2 regions of the Nocardioides sp. ChNu-99 genome follow, and region 2 is predicted to be linked to the other one. Evidence: riboswitches for the same ligand, from Rfam matches in the RefSeq annotation. Region 2 holds a riboswitch; the other holds the start of a gene.
What was found. A riboswitch is a leader RNA that binds a small molecule or an ion and turns the genes downstream of it on or off. The one in region 2 is predicted to bind cobalamin.

Region 1: another riboswitch for cobalamin. It lies ahead of KK617_RS11810 (iron ABC transporter permease); the one in region 2 lies ahead of KK617_RS15090 (AAA family ATPase).

Annotation. Positions count from the first base shown of each region.
Region 1 covers NZ_JAHWBL010000032.1:4,999-26,656, forward strand. Annotated here, with positions in the region: gene KK617_RS11755 (AtzH-like domain-containing protein) at 1-90, opposite strand, end outside; gene KK617_RS11760 (acetamidase/formamidase family protein) at 99-1,259, opposite strand; gene KK617_RS11765 (hypothetical protein) at 1,454-1,657, opposite strand; gene KK617_RS11770 (hypothetical protein) at 2,055-2,483, opposite strand; gene KK617_RS11775 (exodeoxyribonuclease III) at 2,629-3,405, opposite strand; gene KK617_RS11780 (PH domain-containing protein) at 3,415-5,052, opposite strand; gene KK617_RS11785 (PH domain-containing protein) at 5,049-5,585, opposite strand; gene ychF (redox-regulated ATPase YchF) at 5,666-6,742, shown strand; gene KK617_RS11795 (hypothetical protein) at 6,818-6,955, opposite strand; gene KK617_RS11800 (serine/threonine-protein kinase) at 7,090-8,598, shown strand; gene KK617_RS11805 (hypothetical protein) at 8,799-8,993, opposite strand; cobalamin riboswitch at 9,084-9,266, shown strand; gene KK617_RS11810 (iron ABC transporter permease) at 9,400-10,419, shown strand; gene KK617_RS11815 (ABC transporter ATP-binding protein) at 10,416-11,273, shown strand; gene KK617_RS11820 (ABC transporter substrate-binding protein) at 11,270-12,346, shown strand; gene KK617_RS11825 (TIGR01777 family oxidoreductase) at 12,423-13,376, opposite strand; gene KK617_RS11830 (hypothetical protein) at 13,662-14,168, shown strand; gene KK617_RS11835 (dienelactone hydrolase family protein) at 14,203-14,790, shown strand; gene KK617_RS11840 (hypothetical protein) at 14,800-15,177, opposite strand; gene KK617_RS11845 (HAMP domain-containing sensor histidine kinase) at 15,174-16,955, opposite strand; gene KK617_RS11850 (EVE domain-containing protein) at 17,126-17,605, opposite strand; gene KK617_RS11855 (helix-hairpin-helix domain-containing protein) at 17,664-18,347, shown strand; gene KK617_RS11860 (3-oxoacid CoA-transferase subunit B) at 18,355-18,984, opposite strand; gene KK617_RS11865 (CoA transferase subunit A) at 18,986-19,768, opposite strand; gene KK617_RS11870 (IclR family transcriptional regulator) at 19,951-20,739, shown strand; gene KK617_RS11875 (FAD-binding dehydrogenase) at 20,834-21,658, shown strand, end outside.
Region 2 covers NZ_JAHWBL010000054.1:13,567-22,986, reverse strand. Annotated here, with positions in the region: partial or broken gene KK617_RS15090 (AAA family ATPase) at 1-1,180, opposite strand, end outside; cobalamin riboswitch at 1,218-1,366, opposite strand; gene KK617_RS15085 (NUDIX domain-containing protein) at 1,515-1,940, shown strand; gene cbiE (precorrin-6y C5,15-methyltransferase (decarboxylating) subunit CbiE) at 1,937-3,247, shown strand; gene KK617_RS15075 (SAM-dependent methyltransferase) at 3,244-4,020, shown strand; gene KK617_RS15070 (TetR/AcrR family transcriptional regulator) at 4,031-4,648, opposite strand; gene KK617_RS15065 (organic hydroperoxide resistance protein) at 4,755-5,186, shown strand; gene KK617_RS15060 (DeoR/GlpR family DNA-binding transcription regulator) at 5,388-6,182, opposite strand; gene KK617_RS15055 (MFS transporter) at 6,212-7,459, shown strand; gene KK617_RS15050 (precorrin-2 C(20)-methyltransferase) at 7,610-9,235, opposite strand; gene KK617_RS15045 (precorrin-8X methylmutase) at 9,232-9,420, opposite strand, start outside.

The sequences.
Region 1 (21,658 bases), on a different contig from region 2:
GTCGTCGGCCATGAGCGCCCGCTCGTAGGCCCAGAAGGCCTCGACCAGACCGGGGGGCAGGTCGTCGGGGGCGTTCGCCGTACCGCTCATGCGCGGCATCATCGCGTGCGGGGGGCGGTCGGCGGCGGCAGGTGGGCGAAGTCGGCGGTGCGGATCCGCGCGTGAACGCCCTTGACGACGTCGACGACCTGGGAGATGTCGAAGTCGGTGGCGGCCGAGAGGTAGGCGTAGGCCATCGCCGGCTCCATCCCGTAGCGGGCGCCCAGCAGGGCGATGGCGGCGCGCACGCAGTTCTGGGTCGCGACGTCGAGGTCGGGGTCGAGGCCGGTGGGCACGAGGTGGTCGGAGGTGGCGGCGAGCGGGCCGGCCAGGTCGCCGAAGGCGGCCACCGCGTCCTCGTGCGCGACGACGTCGAGGCGGACGGTCGCGCGGAGGCTGGCCTCCATCGCCGTGAGCGCGACCTCGCCGTCGCCCTGCGCGAAGTGGGGGTCGCCGAGGTAGGCCAGCGCCCCGGCGACCTGCACCGGGAGGTAGAGCGTCGACCCGACGGTCAGCAGGTTGATGTCGAGGTTGCCCCCGTGGGCGCCGGGCGGCACCGAGTGGGGCCGGGCCTCGTCGGCGACGGCGACGCCCATGATCCCGAGGAAGGGCGCGAGCGGGAACCGGGCGCGCGGCGCCTGCGGGTCGCCGTACCCCGCGTGGGTGAGGGGAAGCTCCCCGTACGACGCCCGCTCCCCGCCGGCGCCCGTGTGCTCGGCCATGGCCGCGAAGGCGGAGAAGACGGGGAGGTCGTCGAGGGGGTACTCGCCGGGCAGCGTGCCGCGGCCGTGCCGGTTGGAGACGACGCCGTAGGGGACCCGCGGCAGGGTCTCGAGGACGGTGATGGCGAGCAGGTCCCCGGGGCGCGCGCCGGTGACCGCGATCGGCCCGGTGACCACGTGCGGGCCGTCGGTGCCGGGGTCGTGCGGGTGGTCGGAGGCGGCGAGGTCGACGGCGTCGGCAAGCACCCCGTCGGCCGCGACCCCGTGGCGGGCGAAGAAGGCACGCGGGTCGCGGCCCTGATCCTCCAGCACGCCCTCGTGGCTGAGGGTGTCGACGGTGACCTCGGTGCCGGGGTCGACCGTGAGCACCGGCCGGTCGCGCGCGCAGGGCAGGCGCCCCCACAGGAGGTTCTCGCGGGCCGACGGGAGGTAGGTCGCCGAGCGGATCGGCCCCACCCCGGCGTCGAGCGGCCGGTCGGGCACGGGGAGGAGGGTCACGCGCCGCACGCTAGGAAACCGATGTTTCGGGGGTGTTCCGGGCGTTGCAGCGCTGAGGTTTCCCCGCCTGGGCGCTGCCCGCCCGGACGGCGGCCGGGGGAGTGCGTGGATTCAGTCGGCGGGCGGGGCCGTGGCTGAATCTGCGCACGCGGACGCTGCGCGCTCGGGGTCCCTGCGGTGGAGGCCGCGGGCGGTCAGGAGGTCCGGTTCCTGCCGAGGTACCGGAGCAGCGCGAAGGCGAGCACTGCGTACACGACCACAGCGAGGGCCACCACAGGAAGGAACGACCAGTCCGGCAGGTCGAACAACCTCGGGAGCGTGGACGCGGCGAGGATGAACAGCACGTTGAACGCGGCAAAGACGTCGTTGCGGCGGTCGGGGTGGTGGTCAGTCGTCACGGTCCACTCCCGCCGCCACCCGACGGGACCTCTTCGACCGGAGGAAGACGATCTGGACGAGGACCGCAGCCGCTCCGGTCAACGGCATCACGATCGTGACCTTGAGCCACCAGTGAACGTCTGGCCCACTGAACAGCACCAATGCTGAGGAAGCCGGTGGTGAGGCCGAAGAAGAGTCCCCACTGCTCGTCGGTGGACATCGGCTCCCGCCGCGCGGGGCGTCTCCACCTCTCCCGACCGCGGACGGTGGCGACGGAGTAGCCGAACAGGCAGCCGACAGCCACGCACGACGTCTGACCCGCTGTGCGGTGGGTGGTGGAGACGTCGTCGACCAAGAAGCCCGCCACGAAAATGACGGCAGCGCCGGTCGCGACCACGACGGGCATGAGAAGCGCTGTCACGGCGTCCCGCGGGGGTCGTGCTCGAGCGGACGGCTGGGCGCGTCTGGGCCTGCGACGACCTGGTGCCGGCTCAGGCGCAGGACGGTCTTGTCGATGACGAACATGACAGCGCCACCCACGGGAAATAGGACGAGGACGCCGAACCAGTAAGGGAGGTCGAGACCGATCCAGACGGCCAGGACGACGGCTGCGATGGCGGCACCCGAGACGGCCGCGGCGACTCTGCCCCGGGCGCTGGTGGGCGCGCCCGCGACGGTGGTGATGCTGGCCCGCCCGCGAGGGGTGAGGAGGTGGTACGCGCAGAGCGTCACGGTGGCGAGCAGGAGCAGCCCCGCTGCGACTCGATCCAGCGTGGCATCGTCGCCGTCGAAGATGTAGAGCGACGTGCTCGTCGACACGCTGATCAGCAGGGCCGTGAGGCTCACGGCCGCTCGTCGCTCGTCACCGGTGAGTGCCACAACCGTCAACCTAGCGAAAGTGCGCCGCCCTGTACCCAGAGTGCTCGCGACAGCCGCCCGTGGCTGGTGGGCCTGGGCGCGCGGTCGTGTCTCCGCCAGGCTGGGCGGCTCCTCAGTCCAGGTCCACCACGACGGGCGCGTGGTCGGACGCACCCTTGCCGGCGCGCTCCTCGCGGTCGATGAAGGCCCCCGTCACGCGGTCGGCGAAGCTCGGCGAGCCGACGACGAAGTCGATGCGCAGGCCGCGGTTCCGCTCGTACCGCTGCCGGTAGTAGTCCCAGTACGTGTAGACGTCCGGCCCCGGCGTGTGCGGCCGCACGACGTCGACCCAGCCGTCGTCGAGGAACGCCTGGAAGGCGGCGCGCTCGCGCGGCGTCACGTGCGTCGACGTCGCGAACTGCTTCATGTCGAACACGTCCTCGTCCCGCGGCGCGATGTTCCAGTCGCCCACGAGCGCGGTGGGCGTGTCCGCCCAGGCGCCGGCAGCCTCGCGCAGGCGGGCGAGCCAGTCGAGCTTGTAGACGTAGTGCGGGTCGTCGACCTTGCGCCCGTTGGGCACGTAGAGCGACCACACGCGCACCCCGCCGCAGACCGCGCCGATCGCCCGCGCCTCCGGCTCGACGGGCTCGCCCCAGCCCGGCATGCCGGGGAACCCGACCTCGACCTCCTCGAGGCCGACGCGGCTGATGATCGCCACGCCGTTCCACTGGCTGGTGCCGGCCGCGGCCACCTCGTAGCCGCGCGCCTGCAAGCCCATCAGCGGCAGCTGGTCGACCCGCGCCTTCGTCTCCTGCAGTGCCAGCACGTCGACGTCGTGCCGCTCGAGGAAGGCCTCGACGCGGTCGATGCGGGAGCGGAGGGAGTTGACGTTCCAGGTCGCGATGCGCACCGCTCGAGGCTACGTGGCCCGTGCGGGGGCGACGCGGAACGGGGTCAGCAGGCCCGGCGTCGCGGCGTCGGCCAGGCGCAGCCCGACGCCGAGGTCGACGTCGCGCACGCGCATGGACTCCCCGCCGGCCGCGGTGGTCGCCACCAGGTCGGCCAGACCCGTACGACGCTGGAAGAACGACTGCTCGACCACCCAGCCGATGACGCCCTCGGCCTCGAGCACGGTGCGGGTGCGCGCGAACGCGCCGCTGCCGGCCACGAGGTGCCGCGGCCGCCCGTCGAGCGTCGTGAGGGCGTGGCCGAGGTTGCGGTACGACGACTCCGCCCCCGCGACGCCGAGCACCGCGAAGAACACGACCACCGGCACGGGCGCCCAGGCGGGCGTGCCGTCGACCAGGAGCGCGGCGAGGGCTGCCGTGCCGAAGATCAGCGTCGACCACTGCCAGCGCACGTGGGCGCGGCGGCGAGCACCCGGGCCGTGCGCGACGAGGGGGGTGGTGAGGGGAGCGGCGGCCGCCGCGTCGGGGCCCAGCACGTCGTGTCCGACGGCGACCGCCACGTCGAGGGGGCAGGAGGGCAGCACCTTGGTGGTGCCGTTCTCGACCCCGGTGGCGAGCGTCGACAGCTCCGCGCCGTCCGCGAACCGCATCAGGGCGGGCTCGACGAGCTCGACGCCGCGCACGCGCCGCTCCTCCACGGTGACGGAGCGCGTCGTGAGCAGGCCGGCGCGCAGGTGGAGCGAGGTGTCGCCGGGCCGGCGCCCACCCGGCTGGCGCACGAGGCGGAAGCCGGCCCACTGCACGACGTACCCCGTCAGCGAGATCACCAGCCACAGCACGAGCAGCACGACGGCGACCACGAGCAGCAGCAGCGGCAGGAACTGCCGGCCCAGCCAGTCCCACAGCGCCGAGGCGTGCTCGGTGTCGAAGACCGGCAGGTCGTCGAAGAACTGCGAGCCGGCACCGAACGCGCCGGCCACGATCGCGAGCCGCGCGAGGCTCAGCGGCGCGAAGCGCAGCCACGACCACCGCAGCGTCGCGAGCACCTGCTCCGCACCGGGACCCGGCACGCCGACGGGGGAGCCCGGCACGGCCTCCGGCGGGTCCGGCGACGCGTCCGCCGCCGCCTCGCCCCCACCGACGGCGGGGGTCGGGGCCGGCCCCGCGCCCCCTGCGGTCCGGGGCAGCAGCGCGACCTGCAGACGGTGGGCCTCCGGGGCGGTCACGACGTCCAGGGTGATGCGGCTGTCGTCGACGCCGGTGCCGATCTCGACCTTCGTCACGCCGAGCACGCGGTGCAGCAGCGACGCGGTCTGGTCGACGCTGCGCACCCGGTCGAGCGGCGCCGTCTGGTTGGTGCGGTTGAGCAGGCCGCGGCGGACCTCGAAGTGGGTGGCGGTCTGGCGGTAGTACGTCGTCAGCCACGGGATCGCGCCCAGCACGCACGCGGCCACGACGGCGATCGGCACGAAGAGCAGCGCCCACGGGCCCATCTGCGTGCCGATGCCGATGAAGCCGAGCAGCAGCGGGAAGGCGAACTGCCCCAGCACGCGCACCGGGCCGATGACGAGCATCCGCTTGTCGAGGCGCGTCCAGCCGTCGTCCGGGTCGACCGGCCGGTCGTACGGCGGGGGGTGCAGCTCGCTCACGTCGCGTCGTCCCGGGTGGCGGAGGTGATGGCCGTGAGGTCGGCGACGAGCTCGCGGGCCAGTTGCTCGTCGAGGCACTCGATGCTGATCGGGCCGGCCGCCGACGCGGTGGTGACGGTCAGCGACCGCAGGCGGAACATGCGTTGGATCGGCCCCTGCGAGGAGTCGACCGTCTGCACGCGCGACAGCGGGGCCACCCGCTCGTCGATGCTCAGCCAGCCGCTGCGGGTGTGGACGGCGTCGCCGGTGACCTCCCACCGGTGGATGCGGTAGCGCAGCGGCGGCATCACGACGACCTCGACGAGCAGGACCACGACGGACGCGACGAGGAGCAGCGTGAACCACCACGGCCGCTCGCCCCACAGCACCCAGGCCACCGCCAGGCCGATCACCGGGAGCGACGTCGCCAGCGCCGCGGTGAGCCGCCAGTAGCCGCGGGCGCGCGGCGACACCTGGTGCGCCGGGAGGCGCAGGGCGACGGGGGTCGGGTCCGCGGGCGGATCCTGCCGGGGCGGCGACGTCGGGGTGCTCACGGAGCGAGCCTCCCACGCCGCACCGACGGGGCGGCCGCAGATGTGAGCGGCGGGTGCGGCGCGCCGTACACTCGCGCCCCGTGGCTCTCACCATCGGCATCGTCGGTCTCCCCAACGCAGGCAAGTCGACGCTCTTCAACGCGCTGACGAAGAACGACGTGCTCGCGGCGAACTACCCGTTCGCCACGATCGAGCCCAACGTCGGCGTCGTGGGCGTGCCCGACGAGCGCCTCGCGGTGCTCGCGGAGATCTTCGGCTCCGCCAAGGTGCTGCCCGCGACCGTCGAGTTCGTCGACATCGCCGGCATCGTCCGCGGCGCGAGCGAGGGCGAGGGCCTGGGCAACAAGTTCCTCTCCCACATCCGCGAGTCGGCCGCCATCTGCCAGGTCACCCGCGTGTTCCGCGACGAGGACGTCACCCACGTCGACGGCGAGGTCAACCCCGCCAACGACATCTCGACCATCCAGACCGAGCTGATCCTGGCCGACCTGCAGACGGTCGAGAAGGCGATCCCGCGGCTGGAGAAGGAGGCGCGGGCCAAGAAGGAGCTCGCCGCGACCCTCGCCGCGGCCAAGGAGGCGCTCGGCCACCTCGAGGCCGGTACGCCGATCATCGCCACCTCGGTCGACCGCGAGCTCGTGCGCGAGCTGTCGCTGCTGACCGCCAAGCCGTTCATCTACGTCTTCAACTGCGACGCCGACGAGCTCGCCGACGAGGAGCTCAAGCAGAAGATGCGCGACCTCGTCGCGCCCAGCGAGGCGATCTTCCTCGACGCGAAGTTCGAGGCCGAGCTGGTCGAGCTCGGCGACGACGACGAGGCCCGCGAGATGCTCGCCGAGACGGGCGTCGACGAGCCCGGCCTCGACGTGCTCGCCCGCGTCGGCTTCGACACCCTCGGCCTGCAGACCTACCTGACCGCCGGCCCCAAGGAGACACGGGCCTGGACGATCAAGAAGGGCTCGACCGCCCCCGAGGCCGCCGGCGTCATCCACACCGACTTCCAGCGCGGCTTCATCAAGGCCGAGATCGTCTCGTTCGACGACCTCGTCGCCGCGGGCTCGATGCAGAAGGCCAAGGAGGCCGGCAAGGTCCGCATGGAGGGCAAGGACTACGTCATGGCCGACGGCGACGTGGTGGAGTTCCGCTTCAACGTGTGAGCCGCGCAGCGGCAGACGCCCTGCCACCCACGCCCGCCGTCGGTGACCATCGGCCGCCGACGACGAGCGTGGGTGTCAGTGCTTCGGGCGCGAGCGTCGGTTCTTCGCCGACGCCACCGCCTTCTTGATCTTGGCCTGGTTGTGCGGCTTGCGGGCCTCGTCGTACAGCTTCTTGCCGATCCCGATCACAGCGGCGCTCCTCAACAGCTTCATGGAGGTTCGGTACCCACCGCCCGCTGGCTCACCCGCCGTGGGAGCGTGGTCGGCGCGCCCGGTGGGTAACGGGTGCGGAGCGCGACGACCCCAGCAGGGCCACGACGAGCCAGCCGATCCGGAGGAGGAGCCGCATGCCGCCGCAGATCATCGCCGGCCGCTACCGCATCGAGCGGGAGATCGGACGCGGGGGGATGGGCAGCGTCTGGCTGTGCCACGACGAGGTCCTCGGCCGGGCGGTGGCCGCCAAGCAGGTCGGCAAGCTGCCGGGCGAGTCGACGCCCGACATGGCCCGCGCGATGCGGGAGGCGCGCTCGCTCGCGGCGCTCAACCACCGCAACGTCGTGTCGGTGTACGACGCCATCCAGGACGGCGACCACATCTGGATGGTCATGGAGTACGTCGCGGGCCGGACCCTCTCGCAGATCGTCGCCGAGGAGGGTCCGTTGTCGCCGGCGCGCGTCGCCCGGATCGGCGCGCAGGTCGCCGACGGTCTGGTGGCCGCCCACCACCGCGGCACGGTGCACCGCGACGTGAAGCCCGGCAACATCCTGGTCACCGAGGACGACGTCGCGAAGATCTCCGACTTCGGCATCGCCCGCACCTCCGGGGACGACCAGCTGACGCGCTCCGACATCGTCGTCGGGAGCCCGGCGTTCTTCTCGCCCGAGCTGGCCCGCGGTGAGGAGCCCAGCCGGGCCGCCGACGTCTGGGCGCTCGGGGCCACGCTGTACACGGCGGTGGAGGGCGCTCCGCCGTACCCCGAGCAGGGCAACGCCATCGCGCTGCTCGCCACGATCGCCACGCAGCGCCCGCCGCAGCCGCAGCGGGCGGGCGTCCTCGGCGACGTCCTCGCCCGGATGATGGACCCCGACCCGGTGTCCCGCTGGTCGATGGACGACGCCGCCCACGCCCTGCGCCGCGTGGCGGTGCGGCACGGCTCCGGGGAGGCGCTGCCGCGCTCGGGAGCGTTCCTGGGCCCGACCACGCCGGCGTCGCCGGCCGAACCGGTCGCCGAACCGGTCGCCGTACCCGTCGCCACGCAGGCGCGCCCGGCACCGCCCCCGCCCGTCGCACCGGACCCGCCCGACGACCGCGCCCATCGGAGGCGCTGGTCGCTCGTCGCCGCGCTCGCGCTCCTCGCCGTGCTGGGCGGCGTCGCGTTCCTCGTCTGGGGCCAGGGCGACGACGACCAGCAGAGCGCCGACGACCGCGCGAGCGCCACCCCCACCAGCGAGGCCCCGGCGAGCACGGCCACCGAGGACGAGCCGACGAGCCCGGAGCCGAGCGCCTCGACCTCCGAGCCCGCGCCCACGACGACCACCTCCGCGCCCGACGACGAGGCCGGCCGTGCCGCGTTCGTCGAGTCCTACTACGGGGCGCTGCCCGGCGACACCGCGACGGCGTGGGCGATGCTCGGCAGCGGCTTCCAGGCCGAGATCGGCAGCCTCGACAACTACGAGGGCTTCTGGGCGACGATCGATGCCGTGTCGGTCGACGACGTCCAGCCGGCGGGCGAGGACGCGGTCGACGTGTCCCTCACCTACACCACCGACGGGTCGTCGCAGAGCGAGGTCCGTCGGCTCTACCTGGAGCCCACGGACGGCGGCTACGTCATCGTCGACGACGAGGTCACCGGCTGACCGGCGGCCGCGTCGGGTACCTGCCCCGGTCCACGCCTACCCCCGGAGGCCCCCGTGTTCCTGTTCTTCAGCAACCGCCTCGGTTGCTTCGGCTCGATCCTGCTCTCGCTGGCGCTCACCGCGCTGCTCGTCCTGGTGCTGGTCGTCCTCTGACCCGTCCGACGTGACCCACCGGGCCGGTACGGCGCTCGCCGTACCGCTCAGCCGCCCGCCGCGTGCCACCACCGCGGGGGCGCGTCCACGAGGTACCACGCCACCCACGTGACGGGGAACAGCGCGCCGGCCGCCGCCGCGCGCACCCGTCCCGCACCGCGCCGCCGGCTGCCGCGCGCGGTGAGCACGGCGAGCGCGAGCGGCAGTGCCGCCACCGCCGCAGCCACCCAGACGAGCTCCATGCCGAGCAGTGTGGCCCAGGCGCGGCCGCCGCGCACCCCCCTGCTCGCCGGGCGCTGAGACCGCGGGCCCCGCGCGCGGCGCCCCCGTGCTACGTTCCGACCCGAGTCGATCGCATCCGAACGGATGCCAGGGAACACCGGTGGGAATCCGGGACTGGCGCGCAGCGGTGAGGGAGACGGCGACACCAGGTGCCACTGGGGCGGGAGCCCTGGGAAGGCGGTGTCGTCGGCCGATCCCGAGTCCGAAGACCTGTCGGCTCACGTGTTCGACAGCGGGCCCTCGCGCACAGGGCCCCGGACCCGAGAGGCACCTCGCCGTGGACCCGTCACCCCGTCCCGAACCCACCACCGGCCCCACCCCGTGAGCCACGGGAAGCGGACCCGGACCGCGCGCCCCCGCCGGCGCCTGCCGTTCTGGCCGCTCGTCCTCGTGCTGTCCGCGGCCGCGCTCGCGAGCATCGTCGTGTCGCTGGCCTTCGGGTCCGAGGCGATCCCCGTCGGCGAGGTCGTGTCGGCGGTGACCGACCGCCTCGCCGGGCGCGAGCCGGGCCGCTGGGACGTGATCGTGTGGGAGCTGCGCCTGCCGCGGGCGCTGCTGGCCTTCATCGTGGGCGCCGGCCTGGCCGTGGCCGGCGCCGGCATGCAGACCCTGGTGCGCAACCCGCTGGCCGACCCGTACCTGCTGGGCATCAGCTCGGGGGCGTCCGTCGGCGCGACGGCGGTCATCACCATGGGGGTGCTCGGCGCGCTCGGCATCTACGCCATCTCCGTCGGCGCCCTGCTGGGCGCCCTCGTGGCCGCGCTCCTCGTGTGGCTGGTGGCGACCGCGCAGGGCGGCCTGACGCCGCTGCGCCTCGTGCTCTCCGGGGTCGTCCTCTCCTCGGGGCTGTCGGCGATCGCCTCGTTCCTCGTCTTCCTCAGCGACGACCCGCGCGCCGCCAACTCCGTCATGTTCTGGATGCTCGGCAGCGTCGGCGGCGCGACCTGGGAGAAGCTCGTGATCCCCGCCGTCGTCGTCGCGGTGGCGACCGTGGCCATGGTCGCGATCCACCGGTGGATGGACGCCCTCGCGGCCGGTCCCGAGACCGCGTCGGCGCTCGGCGTCAGCGTGGGCGGGCTGCGCACCACCCTCTTCGTGGGCCTCGCGGTGCTCGTCGGCGTGCTGGTCGCGGTGAGCGGCGGCATCGGCTTCGTGGGCCTCATCGTGCCCCACGCCGCCCGGCTGGTCGTCGGCGCGCAGCACCGCGTCGTGCTGCCGGTCGCGGCGCTCGGCGGCGGTCTGTTCCTGCTCTGGGTCGACGTGGTGGCCCGCCTCGCGGTGCGGCCCCAGGAGATCCCCCTGGGGGTCGTGACCGGGGTCGTCGGCGCGCCGCTCTTCCTGCTGCTCATGGGCCGGGGCCGCTACGAGTTCGGCGGCGGCCGGTGAGCGCCGGGAGCCCGTCGCAGGCGCCCCCCGACCTGGCGCTGCGCCTGCGCGGCGTCACGGCCCGTCTCGGCGGGCGGGAGGTCCTGCGCGACGTGGACCTCGACGTACCCCGGGGAGGCCGGCTCGGGATCGTCGGCGTCAACGGGGCCGGCAAGACTACCCTGCTGCGCGTGCTGGCCGGCGTGCTGCACCCCGGGGCGGGCGACGTGCTCATCGCCGACGCCGCCGGCCGGCTCGAGGACAGCCACGACGTGTCGACCCGGGAGCGGGCCCGCCGCCTGGCCTACGTGCCCCAGGAGGAGGTGGTCGCGGCCGAGCTGCTGGTCGGCGAGATGGTGGCGCTGGGCCGCGTCCCGCGCGCCCGGCCCTGGTCCCGCGGGGGTACGGCGGAGCGCGAGGTCGTGCTCGCCTCGCTGGCCGCCGTCGGCCTGGCCGACCGCGTCGACGACCCCTGCGACCAGCTCTCCGGCGGCGAGCGCCGCCGCGCGGTGCTGGCCCGCGGCCTGGCCCAGCAGTGCCCGGTCATGCTGCTCGACGAGCCCACCAACCACCTCGACGTCTCCTGGCAGCTGCGCCTGCTCGAGGTGCTGGCCGAGCGCGCCGAGACGCTCGTCGCCACCATCCACGACCTCGACCTGGCCCTGCGCTTCTTCGACGTCGTCGCCGTCGTCGGGTGGCCCGACCCCGACCGGCGGGGTGCCGGGCCCGCCGGCCTCGTCGCCGTCGGCCGTCCCGAGGACGTGCTGAGCGCCCCCAACGTCGCGGCCCACTTCGGGGTCGGGTCGACCCAGGTCGCCCACCCCCACCTCGACCAGTCCCACCTCCTCATCCACGCCCGGAAGGACCTCTCGTGAGCAGCAGCGCCCCCGCCCGCCTCGTCGGCCTCGTCTCGCTCGCCCTCGGCGCCTCCCTGCTCGCCGGCTGCGGGGCGGACGACCCCGGCTCGGCCGCCGCGGGCGGCATCACCGTGGAGAACTGCGGCGAGGACCTGACCGTCGCCGAGCCCGTCACCGAGCTCTACGCCTACGACGGCGGCATCATCTCGATCGCCCTCGCCGCGGGCGCGCGCGAGGAGCTCGTCGCCGTCACCGGCATGGCGCGGGACCAGGACGTGCTCGAGCTCGCCTACCCCGACGACCGTGTCGACGAGCTCGAGGTCGTCGGCGACCAGTTCCCGACGCTGGAGAACGTCCTCGCCGTCGACCCGCAGCTGATGTTCGCCGGGTGGGGCTACGGGTTCAGCGAGGCCCGCAACCTCGTGCCCGACATGGTCGAGGAGCACGACATCGCGACCTACCTGCTGAGCGAGACCTGCCAGCAGGACGACGGCGGCCGCGGCACGATGGACGCCTGGACGGCCCTGACGACCGACCTGCGCAACATCGGCGAGCTCACCGGCCACGCCGGGACCGCCGAGCAGGTGGTCGCCGACATCGAGGCCCGTCGTACCGCGCTGCAGGAGGCGCCGCAGCCCGCCGAGGCGCCGACGGCGTTCCTCTTCGACTCCGGCACCGACGCGATCTTCACCTCGGGCTCGTACGGCGGGCCCCAGGCCATCTTCGACGCCGCCGGCGTCACCAACGCCACGGCCGACGTCGACGACACCTGGACCGAGGTCGGCTGGGAGACGCTCGCCGCCGCCGACCCCGACGTCATCTTCTTCGTCGACTACCCGGGCCAGTCCTTCGAGGACAAGGTCGAGGTGCTGCGCTCCAACCCGGCGTCGCGCGACCTGGCGGCGGTGCGCGAGGAGCGCTTCGTGAACCTGCCCTACGCGCTGTGGGTCTCGAGCCCGCTCAACATCGACGCCGCCGAGTGGGTACGGCGGGCGGTCGAGCACTACGGGTTCGCCCCGGAGTCGGGCATCGAGCCGACCCTCGACATCACCGCGCTCGACGAGCTGACCGGGAACGAGTGGATCGGCTGACGCCGAGGCCCTCCCGTTCGTGCGGGGTCGCGGTGGCGGAGGGCGAGCCGTCGCCGGCCTGCTGTCGCAGGTGCGCTCAGCGCGACCGCACCTGCCGCACGAGGTCGGCGGCGGCCTCGGGCCACGACGGGTGCTCGAAGGTGAAGCCCGCCTCGAGCAGCCGCCCGGGCACGACGCGGCGGCTCTTGAGGAGCAGCTCCGTGTCGCTGCGCAGCGCGAACGCCCCGAGCGCGGCCATCCACCGCGTGGCCGGCAGGCCGGGGCGGTGGCCCCACTCCCGGCGCAGGGCGCGCATCAGCTCTCGCTGGGGGAGCGGCTCCGGGGCGGCGACGTTGACCGGCCCGTCGATGTCGTCGCGCTCGAGGAGCAGCAGGACGGCGCGGACGAGGTCGTCCTCGTGGATCCACGAGACGTACTGCCCGCCGCCCGCCACCGGCCCACCCACGCCGAGGCGCGCCATCCACAGCAGGTAGTCGAGGATGCCGCCGCGGTCGGGGCTCATCACGAGGGCGGTGCGCAGCGCCACGCGGCGGGTGGCGGGCGTCGCCGCCTCCGCCTGCGCCGCCTCCCAGCTCCGCGCGATCCGCACGCTGTACTCCCAGTACAGGGGTACGTCGGGCTCCTCGCCGCCGATGACGCCGTGGGTCTCGTCGTGGGCGGGGCCGCGCGTGTCGGCGTAGATCGTCGCGGTGCTCATCTGCAGCCACACCCGGGGCGGCCGTTCCGCCTGCGCGATCGCGGCGCCGACGACCCGGGTCGAGGTGACCCGCGAGTCCATCATCTGCCGCAGGTTGCGGTCGGTGTAGCGGCAGTTGACGGAGCGGCCGGCGAGGTTGACGACGGCGTCGACCCCGTCGAGCTCCTCGGCCCACGGGCCGACGGTGCGCCCGTCCCACACCACGTGCCGCACGCCCGGCTCGAGGGCCTCCGGACGCCGGCTGAGCACGACGACGTCGTGCCCCTCCGCCGCCAGCGCCCGCCGCAGGATGCCTCCGACCTGCCCGGTCCCGCCGGGTATCACGATCCTCATGGGCTGACCGTAGCGCAGAACTGAACGCGTTCAAATAGGCGGCGGGCCTAGGACGCGACAGGATGCCCCGGTGACCGGACCAGAGCACCCGAGCGCTGTCGACATGGCGGGCCCACCAGCGCCGTGAGATCCCTCCTCGAACGGCTGCGCGGCTGTAGGTCGGGCTCGTTCCGGGAGCCCGCGGACTCCGGAGACGCCCGGGCCCTGAGCGCCGCCTGGGCGGCGGCGTGGCCGGGACACGCGCCCGACGCGTGGGAGGTCCGGGCGCTGCCAGGCGCCCACCACGTGCGGCTCGACGGACTGGCCGACGGCCGGCTGCCGCACGGTGACGCGGACGACGCCGACGTGGTGGACCTCTACCTCCGGCTCGTCCGGCGGCTGCGCAAGCTGCACGAGGACGAGCCCCTCGTGATCGTCGGGCACGAGTACGGGCGACGCAACATCATGGCTGGCCACTTCCGGAGGGCGTTCCCCGAGGCATGGCCCTGGCGGACCGACCGTCCGTACGGGGGCGTGCAGCGCGGCGGTGAGCCCATCACGTACTTCTGGGTCGTGGGTCCCGGGGTAGAGGCCGGTGAGCTGCGCCGTCTGCTGCGGGAGATCGTCCGCGACGAGGCGCTCACGGTCGTCCTGGCCCCGTCGTCCTTCACGTGGCTGTTCTACCCCTTCGGGCAGGCGGGCGACCTCGCCGTCGTCGACCGTTGGCGCTTCGACCTCGTGCTCGCCGAGTTCGAGGCGTGGGTGTGCCACCACGACGACGTCCCGGACGACGGGTTCCCGCCCGGCGCCTAGGGTGGCCGCCGTACCCCCAGCCGAGGAGGCAGCCATGGCCACCGTCGTCCTGTTCCACCACGCCCAGGGCCTGACGGACGGCGTCCTCGGGTTCGCCGAGCGCCTCCGCGAGGCCGGCCACGAGGTCCACACCCCCGACCTCTTCGACGGGCGCACGTTCGACACGGTCGTCGACGGGGTCAACCACGTCGCCGACATCGGCTTCCCGGCGATGCTGCAGCGCGGGGCGGCCGCGGTCGGCCACCTCCCGACCGAGCTCGTGTACGCCGGGTTCTCCCTCGGCGTGCTGCCCGCGCAGATGCTCGCGCAGGGTCGTACGGGCGCCCGAGGTGCGCTGCTCCTCGAGGCCTGCGTGCCGCCCAGCGAGTTCGGCGACCGCTGGCCCGACGAGGTCCCGGTGCAGGTGCACGGCATGACCGAGGACCCGTACTTCGCGGGCGAGGGCGACCTCGATGTCGCCCGGGCGCTCACCGCGCAGGTCGAGGGCGGCGAGCTGTTCCTCTACCCCGGGGACGCGCACCTGTTCGCCGACCCGACGCTGCCGTCGTACGACGAGGAGGCCGCCGGCCTGCTCATCGACCGCGTCCTGGCCTTCCTGGAGCGGGTGGACGCCCGGGCCTGAGCCAGGACGTCAGGAGCGCGGGCCCGTGCTGCCGCCGCGGTCGAGCTCGGCGGTCGTCATCGCGCGCAGCGCCCCGGTGTCGCCGTCGAGGACCGCGCCGTGGCGGGCGCCGGCGTCGTCGCGCCACACGATGTCGACCCGCGCGTCGATGGGGCGCAGCAGGAGCACCAGCTGGCCGTCGCCCTCCTGCAGGCTGCGGGCCCGCACGTCGGAACCCGGGTAGAGCGCGGTGCGGGGGTGGGGGAGGGCGACCACGTCGTGGACCGTGCCGTGCCCCGCCCAGCTGACGTGGTGGCTGCGGTGCTGCTCGTCGCCCTGCGCGGAGCTGCGGACGACGAGGTGGCCCGGTCGTCGGACCTCGCCGTGACGTTCGTGCGTCAGGTTCACGGGGTGCGCTCCTGGGGCAGGCGGATCGTGGCGGTGGTCCCGGCGCCGGGGGCGCTGTCGAGCTCGATGGTGCCGGCGTGCGCGGCGACGACGCGCTGCGCGACGGGCAGGCCGATGCCGAGGCCCTGGGTGGCGCTGCGGCGGGCCCGCTCGGTGCGGTAGAAGCGCGTGAACGCCTGGCGCGCCTCCGCCGGGGTCATGCCGTCACCCGTGTCGCGCACGGCCACCACGGCGTCGGGGCCGTTGGGCCCGTCCTCGCGGCGCACCGTGATGGTGACGCAGCCGCCGTCCGGGGAGTGCTTGACGGCGTTCGACACGAGCTGGTCCACGGCCTGCGCCAGGCGGGGCTGCGCCAGCACGCGCACCGGCGCGGGTGGTACGTCGAGGCGCAGCGTCGTGCTGCGCTCGGCCGCCAGCGCGCGGTGGCGGTCGTGCGCCTGGCGGGCCAGGTCGGCGAGGTCCGTCGGGCTGCGGTCGCCACCGACGTCGGCGAGGTCCTCGCGGGACGCCTCCAGCAGGTCGTTGATGCGTCCCATGAGGACGGCGGCGTTGCGGCGCGCGGAGTCGACCGAGCGCACCAGGCGCGGGTCACCCGGGCGGTGGCCGCCGTTCTCCAGCGCCTCGGCGAGCAGCTCGTTGTGGCCGATGATCGAGGTGAGCGGCGTCCGCAGCTCGTGGGAGACGGTCGAGAGGAACCGGTCGCGCACCTCCACCGCCTCGGTGAGCTCGGTGACGTCCCACGCAGCGACGACGGACCCGAGGTGCACCGGCGGCTCGTCGGCCCGCTCGTCGGCCGCCCCCGAGCCGGGACCCGTGCCCGTGCCGGGGAGGGGGCCGCGGTGCTGCCCGCCGCCGGAGGGGGCGCGGCCCTCCCACAGCTGGTGGCAGGAGGCCATCATGGCCCGCTGGTCGCCGGGCGGACCGACCCAGTAGAGCCGGCCGGGCTCGTCGTCGCCCCGTCGGGCCCGGGCGACGATCTGCTCGCGGGCCGGGACCGGGGTGACGCGGTCCTCGTAGAAGACGCGGTGGGGGGAGCCCGGGGGCGGACCGACGGGGACGGGCTGGCTCGCGTCGTACCCCGCGAGCGCCGCGAGGTGCCGCGCGTAGGGGTTGAGCAGCGCGGGGCGGCCGCGGTCGTCGAGGTAGCAGACGCCGGCGTCGATCACGCCCGTGACGCGCTCGGCGACGAGCAGGCGGTGCCGCGCCAGGTCGAGCTGCTCCCGCAGCGCCGCCCGGGAGGCGAGGAGGTCGTCCTGCTTGCGCTGCAGCAGCATCGCCAGCGAGCGGGCGGTCACGACCACCGCGATCGTCACCACGGGGAACAGCGAGGCCTGCACCCAGGCGAGGCCGGTGGACAGGCCGGTGCCGGGACCGACGAAGGTCCAGGCGCTCTGGGCGAACGCCCCCGCCAGCGCGAGGACGATGCCGCGCCCCCCGAACTCGAACGCCAGCCACGTCAGCGGCAGCACCGAGAGCAGGCCGATCGAGCGGAGGTCGCCCAGGTCGAGGCGCAGCACCACGGTCGCCAGCAGGGTGGCCGCGGGCACGACGATGCGCCAGGCGAGGCCCCAGCGCTCCCACGGCGCGGCGAGGGCGGCGACGGAGGCCGCGGCGACGAGGGCGAGGGAGAGGACGATGGGTGTGCTCGCCAGGAGGTGCGGGGCCGTCAGGGCCAGGGCGGTCGCCAGGTAGGCCGTCAGCAGCAGCGTGGGCAGCTGCCAGACGACGAACACGCGCACGCGTCCGCGCAGCGTCACATCACGTTCCGGTCCGAGCACCCGAGTGTCCTTCCATCTCCACGCACCGCGCGTGGGAGGGAACAGTCCACACCAGGAACGGGATGACGCCACCGTGCTTGTGGACAACCACCGCACAACTTGTGGCGGTGCAGAAGCGGTCTTCAGCAGGGCGCGGGAGGCGGCGCCGCAGCGCCGGGGTCCTCGCCAGACTAGGGCTTCGCGGCGCCCCTGTCCGACGATCCGGCGGGCCAGGCCGGCAGCAGCGGGACCAGCACGGCGAGCTGCTCGCGGGACACCCAGGACGGGTTGGAGCCGGCGGGCATCCGCAGCACCTCGAGGTCGCCCGCGCCGGCGGCCCGGACCTCCTCGGCCGGCACGCCGTCCGGCAGGAGCGGTACGTCGAGCCCGACCTCCGGGCGTCCGTCACCGTCGCGGGGGCGCACGGCGGCGGTCACGTTCCCCAGCCCCCAGATGCCGCGCGTCAGCAGCCGCCCGTCGCCGGACACCCAGAGGAGCACCCGGTCGCCCGGCGCCATCATCCGGCCGCGGTAGTTGTCGCTGACGCAGCGCCTCGTCACCACGAGCGGTACGCCGCCCCTCGCCGCCGCGACCAGGTCGGGGTTCGCGCGGGGGTCGGTCTTGACGAGCCACGCGCCGAGCGTCGCGGGGGTGATGCGGGCGGTGGCCACGCTTCGTTCCTACCAGGACCGGGCATGAAGACCGCTCGGAAGGGGAAGGAGAGCAGCCGTGAGCAACGGCAGGAACACCACCCTCGTGAGCTGGCTGTGGGCGCTCGTGCCCGCTGTCACGCTGGGCCTCGGCACCCCGGCGATCATGGCCCACGCGGCGGTCAAGAAGCGCAGCCGGGCGCAGGCGGTCGCCGTCGCGGTCTACCTGGCCGCGGTCGCGGCGCTGTTCGGCGTCGACCGTGATCGGGGCGGCCTCGATGCTGCCCTGTTCACGGCGGCGATGGTCGTGCTCCTGTTCGTGGGTCTGGCGCACGCCGTGGCGATCCGGGCGTGGGTCTTCGCGGACGACAGTCCTGCGGTGTCCCGCTCGCAGCCGTCGCCCGTGCTCGAGCAGCAGGCCGCGGCGGTCGCCGTGCACCGGGAGACGGTAGCGGCACGGGAGACGGCCCGGCACCTGATGGACGACCAGCCCGCGCTCGCGCACGAGCTGCGGATCGGACGCCCCGATCTCGTCGGCCGGACGTTCCCCGACGGTGGCCTCGTGGACGTGAACCGCGTCGACGCCCGCACCCTCGCGCAGCACGCCCACCTGCCCCTGCCGCTGGCGGAGCAGGTGGTGGCCGTGCGGGACGGCATCGGCGGGTACGGGTCGTTCGACGACCTCGTCGCGCTCTCCGGCGTCCCCCCGCACGAGCTCGACCCCGCCCGGGGCGTGCTGGTCTTCAGCCGCCGCCTCGGGTGACGCGGGCTCAGGCCAGCAGGTCGGGCTCCGTCTTGGCGCGGACCTCGGCCTCGTCGACGCCCGGCGCGAGCTCGACGAGGCGCAGGCCGTCGGGGGTGACGTCGATGACGGCGAGGTCGGTGATGATGCGCTGCACGACGCCGCGGCCGGTGTAGGGCAGCGAGCACTCCCGCACGATCTTGTAGGACCCGTCGCGCGCCACGTGCTCCATGAGCACGACGACCTTCGCGGCGCCGTGGACGAGGTCCATCGCGCCGCCCATGCCCTTGACCATCTTCCCGGGGATCATCCAGTTGGCGATGTCGCCCGCCTCGGACACCTGCATGGCGCCGAGGATGGCGGCGTCGACCTTGCCCCCGCGGATCATGCCGAAGCTGGTCGCGGAGTCGAAGTAGGACGCGCCCCGCCGCACCGTCACCGTCTCCTTGCCGGCGTTGATGAGATCGGGGTCGACGGCATCGTCGGTGGGGTAGGCGCCGACGCCGAGGATGCCGTTCTCGCTCTGCAGCACGAGCTCGACGTCGTCGGGCACGAAGTTGGGGACCCGGGTCGGCAGGCCGATGCCCAGGTTCACGTAGGAGCCGTCGTGCAGCTCTCGGGCCGCGCGGGCCGCCATCTCGTCGTGGGTCCAGCCCATGTCAGGCCTCCTCGCCGCTCGCGCGCACCGTGCGCTTCTCGATCCGCTTGTCCGCCGCCTGCTCGGGGGTCAGCGGCACCACCCGGTGCACGAAGACGCCCGGGAGGTGCACGTGGTCGGGGTCGAGGTCGCCGGGCTCGACGAGCTCCTCGACCTCGGCGATCGTCACCCGGCCGCACATGGCGGCCAGCGGGTTGAAGTTGCGGGCCGAGCGGCGGAACACGAGGTTGCCGTGGCGGTCGCCGCGGGCGGCCCGCACCAGGGCGAAGTCGGCGACGATCGCCTCCTCGAGCACGAACTCCTTCTCGCCGTCGGTCGTCTCGAAGACCTGGGTCTGCTTGGCGGGCGAGGCCTTCACGACGTTGCCGTCGGCGTCGTAGCGCCAGGGCAGGCCCCCGTCGGCCACCTGGGTGCCGACGCCGGTGGCGGTGAAGAACGCGGGGATGCCCGAGCCGCCCGCGCGCATCCGCTCCGCCAGGGTGCCCTGGGGCGTGAGCTCGACCTCGAGCTCGCCGGAGAGGTACTGCCGCGCGAACTCCTTGTTCTCCCCGACGTAGGAGGCCACCATCCGCCGCAGCCGGCCCGCTCCGAGCAGCAGGCCGAGGCCCGCGTCGTCCACGCCGGCGTTGTTGGAGAACGCCTCCAGCTGGTCCACGCCCGTGGCGAGCAGTGCCTCCAGCAGGACGGTCGGGATCCCGCAGAGGCCGAAGCCCCCGACGGCGATGCTCGACCCCGACCCGATGTCCGCGACCGCCTCAGCGGCCGAGGCGACGACCTTGTCCACCCGGCTCCTCCTGCCCTCGTCCTGCCCTCGTCCTGCTGCGTCCGTCCGGTGTCGCCCGAGCGACCCGTCCGCGAGTCCACCGCTGGGCCCGCACGGGGTCAAGCGACCGGTCGGGACTGCTCGCCGGGTGACCGCCTCTCGCTGGACGCGTCCACTGAGCGGACGCGTCGTACGATCCCGTCGTGAGCGAACCCCTGGGCATGGTCGGGCGCACCGCGGCCGTGCTGCGGGCGCTCGCCGAGCTCGACGCCGCGGGAGCCCGCACGGCCGACCTCGCCCGGGCCGTCGGGCTGCCGCGCCCGACGGTCCACCGGCTGCTGAGCGCGCTGCTCGAGGAGGGGTTCGTGGACCGCGCGGCCGGGAGCGGCCGCTGGCACCTCGGGCCGGAGCTGTTCGTGCTGGGCGCGGCGGCGGCACGTCGCTACGACGTCGCCCAGGTGGCCCACCCCGCGGTGCGGCGCCTCGCCGAGGTGACGGGGGAGAGCGCCTTCTTCTCGGCGCGCCGCGGCGACGACACCGTCTGCCTGCTGCGCGAGGACGGTGACTTCCCCATCCGCTCCCACGTGCTCGTCGAGGGTGCACGGTTCCCGCTCGGGGTCGTCTCGGCGGGGCTCGTCGTGCTCGCCCACCTGCCCGACCGCGAGGTGGAGGACTACCTCGCCCGCGTCGACCTCGCCCCCCGGTACGGCGCGCCCCACGCCCCCGAGGCGTTGCGGGCCCGCATCGCCACCACCCGGGCCGACGGCTACGCCACCAACCCCGGGCTCATCGTCGAGGGCAGCTGGGGGCTCGCCGCCGCGGTGTTCGACGGCGCGGGTCGCCCGGCGTGGGCGCTGACCCTCACGGGGATCGAGGCCCGGTTCGCCCCCGCCCGGCGCCGCGAGCTGGGCGCCCTGCTGCTGCGCGAGGCCCACGCGCTCGGGACCCGGCTGAGCGCCGGCCCCGCTCGCACGCCCGTCCCCGACGCCTGACGCGCCCCCGGCGTACCGCCCCGCGGGGACGCCCGGTGCGCCATCATGGGCGCGGCCGACCGGGAGGTGCCCGGCCGGGGGAGGGAGCCCACCCGTGCGCACGGACGTCGTCGTCGTCGGAGCCGGCCTGGCCGGACTGGTCGCCGCGGCGGAGGCCGCCGACGCGGGCCGCTGGGTCGTGCTGGTGGACCAGGAGCCCGAGCAGTCGCTGGGCGGCCAGGCGTTCTGGAGCCTCGGCGGGCTCTTCCTCGTCGACAGCCCGGAGCAGCGGCGCATGCGCGTGCGCGACTCCGTCGACCTCGCGCTGCAGGACTGGATGGGCTCCGCGCAGTTCGACCGTGAGGAGGACCGCTGGCCCCGGGCCTGGGCGGAGGCCTACGTCGACTTCGCCGCGGGCGAGAAGCGCTCGTGGCTGCGGGCGATGGGCCACCGCATCTTCCCGGTGGTGGGCTGGGCCGAGCGCGGCGACGGGCGGGCCGAGGGCCACGGCAACTCGGTGCCGCGCTTCCACATCACGTGGGGCACGGGCCCGGGCGTCGTCGCGCCGTTCGAGCGGCGGGTGCGTGAGCACGTGGCCACGGGCCGGCTCAAGCTCGCGTTCCGGCACCGCGTCGACGAGGTCGTCGTCGAGGGCGGTGCGGCGGTGGGCGTGCGCGGGCGCACCCTCGCCCCGGACGACGTCCGGCGCGGCGGCGCCTCCAACCGCGACGAGACCGGCGACTTCGAGATCCGCGCGCAGGCGGTCGTCGTCACCAGCGGCGGCATCGGCGGCGACCACGACCTCGTACGGCGCAACTGGCCGGCCCGCCTCGGCGAGCCGCCCGCGTCGATGGTCGCCGGTGTCCCGGCCCACGTCGACGGCCGGATGCTCGGCATCACGGAGGCGACGGGCGCCCGCGTCGTCAACCCCGACCGCATG
Region 2 (9,420 bases):
CGGGCGGCTCGGCGGCGGACCCGCCGTCGCTGCCGGGCTGCGGGCCGTCAGCCGGGGAGTCAGCCGGGCCGTCGCCGTCGGGGCCGCCCTCGGGGCCGCCCTCCGGGCCCTCGCCGGGGTCCGGCTGCGGGTCGGGCCGGGGCTCCTCGGGCTGCGGGTCCGGGTCGGGCTCGTCGTCGCCGAGCACCTGGTCGAGCAGGTCCTCGTCGATGCCGGGCGCGTCGAAGGGGTTGCGGCGCCGGCGGTGGGGGAGCGCGAGCAGGGCGGCGGCGCGGATGTCCTGGCGCAGGACGTACCGGCGGCCGTGCCAGGCGGCGTGGGCGATCGCGGTGCGGGCCGTGACGATGTCGGCGCGCAGGCCGTCGACGTCGAACGCGGCGCAGACCTCGGCGATCTTGCGCAGCGCCCCGTCGCCGAGCACGACGGAGGCGACGAGCTCCTGGGCGGTGGCGATGCGGGCGCGCAGCGCGGCCTCGTCGTCGGCGTACCGCTCGGCGAACGCCTCGGGGGCGGCGTCGAAGGCGAGGCGGCGGCGCACGACCTCGGTGCGCAGCGACGGGTCGCGGGGCGCGGCGACCTCGACGGTGAGGCCGAACCGGTCGAGCAGCTGCGGGCGCAGCTCGCCCTCCTCGGGGTTCATGGTGCCGACGAGCACGAACCGGGCGGCGTGCACGACCGAGACGCCGTCCCGCTCGACGGTGGCGCGACCCATGGCGGCGGCGTCGAGGAGGAGGTCGACGAGGTGGTCGTGCAGCAGGTTGACCTCGTCGACGTAGAGGATCCCGCGGTGGGCGCGGGCCAGGAGCCCGGGCTCGTACTCGGCGACGCCCGCCGACAGCGCACGTTCGAGGTGCAGCGAGCCGAGCAGGCGGTCCTCGGTGGCGCCGACGGGCAGCTCGACCAGGCGCACGGGGCGGGTCTCGACGCCGGCGTCCGCGGCGAAGGGGCCGTCGGGCGACAGCGGCGCCGTGTCGGCGGGGTCGGTCGAGAACCGGTCGCCCGCGACGACGTCGATGGGGGGCAGCACGGCGGCCAGGGCGCGCACGGCCGTGGACTTCGCCGTCCCCTTCTCGCCGCGCACGAGCACGCCGCCGATCTCGGGGCTGACGGTCGTCAGCAGCAGGGCCAGGGTCATGTCGTCGGAGCCGACGACGGCCGTGAAGGGGTAGTGCTGTGGCATGTGGGGCTCCCGCTCGCTCTGCCATCGGTCAGGGGCGACGCGAGGCCGGTCTTCGGACTTCCGTCGACCCCGCTCGTCGAGCGGGGCGGCGGTCACCGCAGCGGGCCCTGTGCCGGACTCTCACCGGCTTCCCAGATTCTCCCCACGCGCCCGGTTGTCTCCCGGGTGCGTCGACGGGGCACCTCACGTCCGCCGTCACCCTAGACCCGTGCGCCGACCCCGGCACGGTCAGGGCGCGGGACGGCCCTGGCCGGGGCGCGCCGTCGACGCTTCCTGAGCCGCCCGCCCTGAGCCGCCCGGCCCGAGCCGCGCGGCCCCCGCTAGCCTGCCGGTCGTGTCCGAGGAGCCGCTCCACATCGTCGTCGCCGCCGTCTGCCTGCGCGACGCGGAAGGGCGTCTGCTGAGCGTGCGCAAGCGCGGCACGCACGCGTTCATGCTGCCCGGCGGGAAGCTGGAGCCGGGGGAGACCCCGGCGCAGGCCGCCGCCCGCGAGGCGCGCGAGGAGGTCGGCGTCGAGGTGGCCGACCTCGCCCTGCTCGGCGAGTTCGTCTCGGCCGCGGCGAACGAGCCAGGCGCCGTGCTGACCTCGACGGTGTTCACGGCGACCGCCGCCACCGCCCCCGTGGTCGACGGCGAGATCGAGGAGCTGCGCTGGCTCGACCTGGCTGCGCTGCCCGACGACGTGCCCGTCGCGCCCATGCTGCGCCACCACGTCGCCCCCGCACTGCTCGCGCGGGACGCCGCGGGAGCCCGCCCGTGAGCGGCCCGGTGAGCGGCCCCGTGCGCGGCCCCGTGCGCGTCACCGTCGTCGGCATCGGCGCGGACGGCTGGCCCGGCGTGCCCGAGCGGCTGCGCGCCGTGGTCACGGGGGCCGAGGTGCTGCTCGGGGGCGAGCGGCACCTGGCGCTGGTGCCCGCCGTACCGGGGCAGGCGCGCGAGCCCTGGCCCTCCCCGCTGCGGGCGGGCCTGCCCGCGCTGCTGGAGCGGTACGCCGGCCGCACCGTCGTCGCGCTCGCCTCCGGCGACCCCTTCGTCTCGGGCATCGGCACGACGCTCGTCGACCTGCTCGGCCCCGACGCGGTGCGGGCCGAGCCCGCCGTCTCCTCGGTGGCGCTGGCCCGCGCACGCCTCGGCTGGTCGGCGGAGGGCAGCGTCGTGGTCAGCGCGGTCGGGCGCGACGTGCGCCGGGTGCTGCGCGAGCTGGCCCCGGGGCGCCGCGTGCTCGTGCTGTCGGCCGACGCCACCACCCCGGGCGACCTCGCCGCGCTCCTCGCGATGAGCGGCTGGGGGGCCGCGCGCCTGGTCGTCCTCGGGGACCTCGGCGCTCCCGGGGAGTCGCGGCTCGAGGCGACCGCGCAGGAGTGGGCCGACACCCCGCCGGTGTTCGGCGACCTCACCGTCGTGGCGGTCGAGGCGCCCGCCGTCGTCCCGGCCGACGCCCCCGTCACGTGGGCGGCCGGCCTGCCCGACGAGGCGTTCGAGCACGACGGGCAGCTGACGAAGCGGGACCTGCGGGCCTCCGCGCTGGCCCGGCTCGCGCCGTACCCCGGTGCGCTGCTGTGGGACGTCGGCGCCGGGGCCGGCTCGATCGGGGTCGAGTGGATGCGCGCCCACCCGGCGTGCCGGACGGTCGCCGTCGAGGCGGACGCCCAGCGGGCGGCCCGGGTACGGCGCAACGCGGGCCGTCTCGGGGTGCCCGACCTGCGCGTGGTCCACGGCGCCGCGCCGGACGCCCTCGCGGGCCTGCCCGCGCCCGACGCGGTCTTCGTGGGCGGCGGCGCCACCCGCCCCGGCGTCCTCGAGGCGTGCGTCGCCGCGCTCCGCCCGGGCGGGCGCGTGGTGGTGCACGGCGTCACCGTCGAGACCGAGGCGCTGCTGGCGCGCTGGCACGGGGAGCGCGGGGGAGAGCTGACCCGCCACGTGGTCGAGACCGCCACACCCATCGGGTCGTTCCGCGGCTTCACCCCCGCCCGCGCCGTCACCCAGTGGGCGTGGACCGCGCCCGCCGAGCACCCCGCCGAGCACCCCGCCGAGCACCCCGCCGACCACCCCGAGGAGCCCGCGTGACCGTCCACTTCGTCGGTGCCGGCCCCGGCGCCGCGGACCTGCTGACCCTGCGCGCCGCGCGGATGCTCGGGGATGCCGACGTGGTGCTCTACCCGGGCACCTACCTCGACGCCGCCGTGCTCGAGCACGCCCGGCCCGGTGCGCGGCTCGTCGACACCCAGGACCTCGACCTCGACTCCATCACCGCTGAGCTGGTCGCCGCCGACCGCGCCGGCGGCGACGTGGTGCGGCTGACCTCGGGCGACCCGTCGCTCTACTCAGCGCTCTTCGAGCAGACCCGCCGCCTCGACGCGGCGGGCGTCACGTGGGACGTCACGCCCGGGGTGCCGGCGTACGCCGCCGCGGCGGCCCGCGTGGGCCGCGAGCTGACGGTGCCGCTCGTGGCCCAGTCGGTGGTGCTGACCCGCACCCAGGCGCGTTCGACCGCCATGCCGGAGGGCGAGTCGTTGGAGGCGTTCGCCGCCACCGGCGCCACGCTGGTGCTCCACCTCGCGATCACCCGCACCCGCGAGCTCGCCGCCGCCCTGGCTGCGTCGTACGGCGACGACTGCCCGGTGGCGGTCGTCTACCGCGCCTCGCAGCCGGGGGAGCAGGTGCTGACCGGCACGCTCGCGAGCATCGGCGACGCGGTCGAGGCGGCCGGTCTGCGGCAGGCCGCGGTGATCCTCGTCGGCCGGGCGCTCGCCGGGGCGCGGCTCGAGGGGGCGGGGGAGTCCTACCTGTACGACGCCGCCCGCGACCGCTCGCTGAAGCGGACCGGGCCGGGCGCCTGACCGGCCGCGCTCAGCCGCGCGCGGTGCGCACCACGGCCTCGCCGGCCGCGACGAGCGCGGCGGCGGTGCCGGCGGGGTCACCGTCGAGGCTGCTCGCGACCATCGCGCCGTCGCGCAGCATGAGGAGGGCGTGTGCGGCGCGCTCCGCGGCGGCGTCGCCGAGCCCCATCTCCGCGAGCAGCTCCCGCGCCTGGCGCAGCAGGAAGGCGCGGTGGGCGGCCACGACCGCGCGGGCCGGGTGGTCCTCCTGGGCGATCTCCGCAGCGGCGTTGAGGAACGCGCAGCCCCGGAAGCTCTCGGCGCAGCTCACCTCGGCGACGTGGTCGGCGTACCAGAGCAGCACCGCTGCGGGATCGTCGCTGCGGGCGGCACGCACGCGGGTGAGGGCCTGCTCCTCCTCGGCGGCGACCCGCTCGAGGTAGGCCACCACGAGGTCGTCCTTGGAGGCGAAGTGCCGGTAGAAGGTCACCTTCGAGATGCCGGCGTCCGCGATGAGCCGGTCGGCGCTGACGGCGCGGATGCCGTCGGCGTAGAAGCGGTGCGTCGCCGCCTCGAGGATCCGGGCGCGCACGGCGGGGCCGCGCAGGGTCGGCGCCTCGGCGCGGGCGTCGCTGGTGGTGGGGCTCATGTCCGGTCCTTGCGTAGCGGGCTCCGACGTGTCAGTCTGATGTAGACGTACTAGTCACTCTACATGGCTTCCGGCCGCCGCGCCGGGGGTTCGACAAGGAGAAACGATGCCCACCTCCATCGCGTACACCGCCTCCGCCACCGCGACCGGCGACGGCCGCAACGGCCACGCCTCGACCTCCGACGGCCAGATCGACGTCGAGCTCGTCGTCCCGAAGGAGATGGGTGGCGCCGGCGGCGGCACCAACCCCGAGCAGCTCTTCGCGACGGGCTACGCGGCCTGCTTCCTCGGCGCGCTCAAGGCCGGCGCGAAGGAGCACGGCGTGAAGCTCGAGGACGTCTCCGTCACCGCCGAGGTCGGCATCGGCCCGCGCGAGGACCACGGCTTCGGCCTCGCGGTCAAGCTCTTCGTCGAGTTCGGCGGCGGCGTCTCGCAGGCCGACGCGGAGAAGGCGGTCGAGACCGGCCACCAGATCTGCCCCTACACCCACGCCACCAAGGGCAACGTCGACGTCGTCACCGAGATCGACGTGGCCTGAGGCCCCCTCGCGGGTCCCCCCGCCCCGCGCGCCGCGCCCGCCGTACCGGCCCCCGTCCGGTACGGCGGGCGTCGTCGTCTGCGGGGAGGTCGGCGGAGCCGCCCCCGGGCCCGCTCGTGGTAGGAGCGCCACACCTTCCGCGGCGCTGCTACCACGAACCGGGGGCGACACCACCCGGTACGGCGCACCGCGCCGCCCTGCCTAGCGAGGGGGGTCCGCGTCCTCGTCGGGTTCGACGTCCACCAGGTGCACGTCGACGCCCTCGGCCCGGAAGTCGTCGAGCAGGTCCGGCGCGGCGGCGGTGCTCGTCACGAGGTCGGTGAGGTCGGCGGCGTCGCCGAACCGGAAGGCCGAGGTGCGCGCGAGCTTCCCGGGGGCGGCGACCAGCACGCGTCGCGCCGCACCGGCCAGCACCGCCCGCTTGAGCCGCGCGTCGTCGTGGGTCGTCGACGTCAGGCCCTGCGCGGGCGAGGCGCTGCACGCGCCGATGACGGCGACGTCGGCGCGAAAGTCGCGGATGGCGTCGACGGCCGACGCACCGCCGAACGCGAGCGTGTCCGTCTCGACGACGCCGCCGGGCACGACGACGGTTGCGCCGGGCCGCGCTGCGAGGGCGGCGGCCGCGTGCAGGGACAGGGCGAGCGCCGTGACGGAGCGCCCGGCCAGCGCGTGAGCCACGGCCAGGCAGGTCGTGCCGTTGTCGACGACCACCGCGTCCTCGTCCGCCACGAGTCCTGCCGCCACCGCGGCGAGCGCCGACTTGAGCTCCTGGTCGGCTGCGGACCGGGTGGCGAACGGCATGGGCACGCCGCGCTGCCGCGCCCGTCGTACGCCGCCGTGGGTCCGCACCACGGCCCCGGCGGCCGCCAGTTCTGCAAGGTCCCGGCGGATGGTGACCGCCGAGACACCCGTCAGGTCGACCAGGGCGGCGATCGTGACGGCATCGCCGCCCGTCACGGCCTGCATGATCGCTTTGTGGCGTTTCGATCGTTGCACGTGATCAGTCAACCACCTACGGTCGCGCGGTGCCCGCTGCTCCCGCCTCCTCCACCGCCCTCGCCGCCCGTGTCGGACGTGCGCGCCTGGGCGTCTCGCTCATGTTCTTCACCAACGGGGTGCTCTACAGCGCGCTCCTGCCGCGCTACCCGGAGATCAAGCGGGCCCTCGACCTGTCGGACACCGCGTTCGGCCTGACGGTCGTCGCCTTCCCCGCGGGTGCGATCGCGGCGGCCGCGGCGGGCGCGTCGCTCATCCGCCGCTTCGGTGCGCCCCGGGTGACGGCCGTCGGCTCGGTGCTGCTGGCCGTCGCCATGGGGGTGGCCGGGGTCAGCGGGACCGTGGCGCTGCTCTTCGCGGCCCTCGTGCTCGGCGGCGTCCTCGACGCGGTCGTCGACGCCGCCCAGAACGTCCACGGCATCGCCGTCGAGCGGCTGACCGGGCGGTCGATCATCAACTCGTTGCACGCCATCTGGAGCCTGGGCGCCGCCTCCGGCGGGGTGATCGGCGCCGCCGCGGCCGCCGCCGACGTGGCGATCGGGCTGCAGATGGTCGTGAACGGCGTCGTGTGGGCAGCGGTGGCGCTGCTCGCGGCGCGCCTGTCGCGGCTGCCGCACGGGGCACGGCCCGACGCGGGCGCAGCCTCGGCCGGCGACCCGGCGGGCGACCCGGCGACGACGACGGACGGCGCGGAGCGGGCGCGCCCGGCCGCGCGGCGCGCGGCGTACCGCCTGCTCGTGCCCCTCGTGCTCCTCGCCGTCTGCGGCACGCTGCTGGAGGACGTGGCGAACAACTGGGTGGTGCTCCTCCTCGGCCGCGAGACCGCGGCGCCCGCGGTCGTCGCGGGGCTCGGCCTCACCGTCGTGCTCGTCAGCCAGTTCGTCGGCCGGCTGCTCGGCGACCCCATGACCGACCGCTGGGGCCGGGGCGCGGTCGCCCGGGCCGGGGGCCTGCTCGTCGCCGGTGGTCTCGTGCCGGTGGTGGCGGGCGCGTCGTACCCGTTCGTGCTCCTCGGGTTCGCCCTCATGGGCTTCGGCAGCGCCACGCTCGTGCCGGCGGCGTTCGCGGCCGCCGACCGGGTGCCGGGGCTGCCCGTCGGCACAGGGGTGGCGCTGACGGGCTGGCTCATGCGGCTCGGGTTCCTGGCCACCTCACCGCTCGTGGGCGTGCTGTCGGACGCGACCACCCTGCGCACGGCCATGGTCGTGCCCCTCGTCGCGGGCCTGGTCGCCGCCGTGCTCGCCGAGCGCACGCGCCGCCGCGACCGCGTCACCTGACCGGTTCGTGGTAGCAGCGCCGCACTTTCCGCGGCGCTCCCACCACGACCCGCGCCCGGCCCCGTTCGTGGTAGCAGCGCCACGCTTTCCGCGGCGCTGCTCCCACGAACCGGCGCCACGAGCCGGCGCCACGGACCGGCGGCGCAGCGCTCAGTCCACGCTGCGCGGCGTCCAGACGCGGCCGTGGTCCACCCGGGTGCGGGTGGCGCCGATGATCAGCAGGCACTTCATGTCGACCGTCTCTGGGTCGAGCTCGCCCAGCGTCGTCACGCGCAGCTCCTCCTCGGCCCGGCCGACGTCGCGCCCGACGACGACGACCGTGGCGTCGTCCCGCACCTCCCGCAGCGCCTTCAGCGCGTCGCCGAGCTGGTCGGGTCGGCTGGCCGAGCGCGGGTTGTAGAGCGCCAGCACGAGGTCGGCCTGCGCCGCGGCGCGCAGGCGCTGCTCCACCACGGCCCACGGCTTGAGGCGGTCCGACAGGCTCATCACCGCGAAGTCGCCGCCGATCGGTGCGCCCGCCCGGGCGGCCACGGCCTGCACCGCGGAGACGCCCGGCACGACGCGCACGGGCACGGCGGCGTACGCCGGGTCCTCCGCGGCCGCCGCGACCTGCGCCTCGTGCACGGCGGTCGCCATGCCGAACACCCCGGCGTCGCCGCCGGACACCACCGCGACGCGCTCGCCGCGCAGCGCGAGGTCGAGCGCGAGGCGGGCCCGGTCGACCTCCACGGCGTTGCCGCTGGCGTGACGCGTCAGGCCCTCGCGGTGCGGCACCCGCCGGACGTACGGCGCGTACCCGACCACGTGGTCCACCTCCGCGAGCACCGCGGAGGCCTCGGGCGTCAGCCAGCGGTCCGGCCCCGGGCCGAGCCCGACGACGGCGAGCTCGGCCGGGCCCGCGGCGACGACGCCGGCCGCGCCGACCGCGGCCGGCCGCGTCGCGTCGGCGGCAACGGTCCCCGTCCGCCGGCCCACGCTGTGCAGCGAGTCGCCCGCGACGACGATGAGGGAGAAGTACGGCACCGAGTCCGGGTCGACGTCGACGACGCGCAGGTGCCGCTCGGAGGCCATCGACGCCCGCTCGACGTAGACGGCGTGCTCGAGCCGGCCCGCGGCGGCGAGCGCGCGCCGTACCGCGGGGAACCGGCGGCCGAGCTTCATGATGATCGCGCCGTCCGTGTCCGCCAGCCGGCGCGCGAGCTCGGTCTCGGGCAGGGTGCCGGGCAGGATCGTCAGCACGTCGGTCTGACGAACGAGGGGCGCGGCGACGGTCGCGGTGGCCGCGGCGAACGCGGGCACCCCCGGCACGACCTCGGTCGAGAAGCGCTCGGACAGGGCGTCGTGCATGTACATGTACGACCCGTAGAACATCGGGTCGCCCTCGGCGAGCAGCACGACGTCGCGCCCCGCCTCGAGGTGGGCGGCCAGCCGCGCCGCGGACTCGAGGTAGAAGTCGGCCATCGCGCCGGCGTACCCGCCGGGGTGGTCGGTCGCGCCCGTGGTGACGGGGTAGACGAGCTCCTCCTCGATCGCGCCGGCCGGGACGAGGTCGGCGGCGATGCGGCGGGCGTTCGACTGCTTGCCACGCCCGGCGTGGAAGGCGACGACGTCGGCGGCCGCGATGAGGCGCGCCGCCTTGAGCGTCACCAGCTCGGGGTCGCCGGGCCCGACGCCGACGCCGTGGAAGCGGCCGGGGGTGACGGCGGGGGTGACAGCGGGGGTGACAGCGGGGGTGACAGCGGGGGTGACAGCGGGGGTCGTGCCGGGGGTGCTCACTCCGCCTCCTGGGCGATCGCGTTGAGGGCCGAGGCGGTCATGGCCGAGCCGCCGCGGCGCCCGTGGACGGTGAGGAACGGCAGGTCGTGCGCGCCGGCCCAGGCGGCCAGCGCCTCCTTCGACTCGGCGGCGCCGATGAAGCCGACCGGGCAGCCGACGACCGCGGCGGGCGGCGGGCAGCCGTC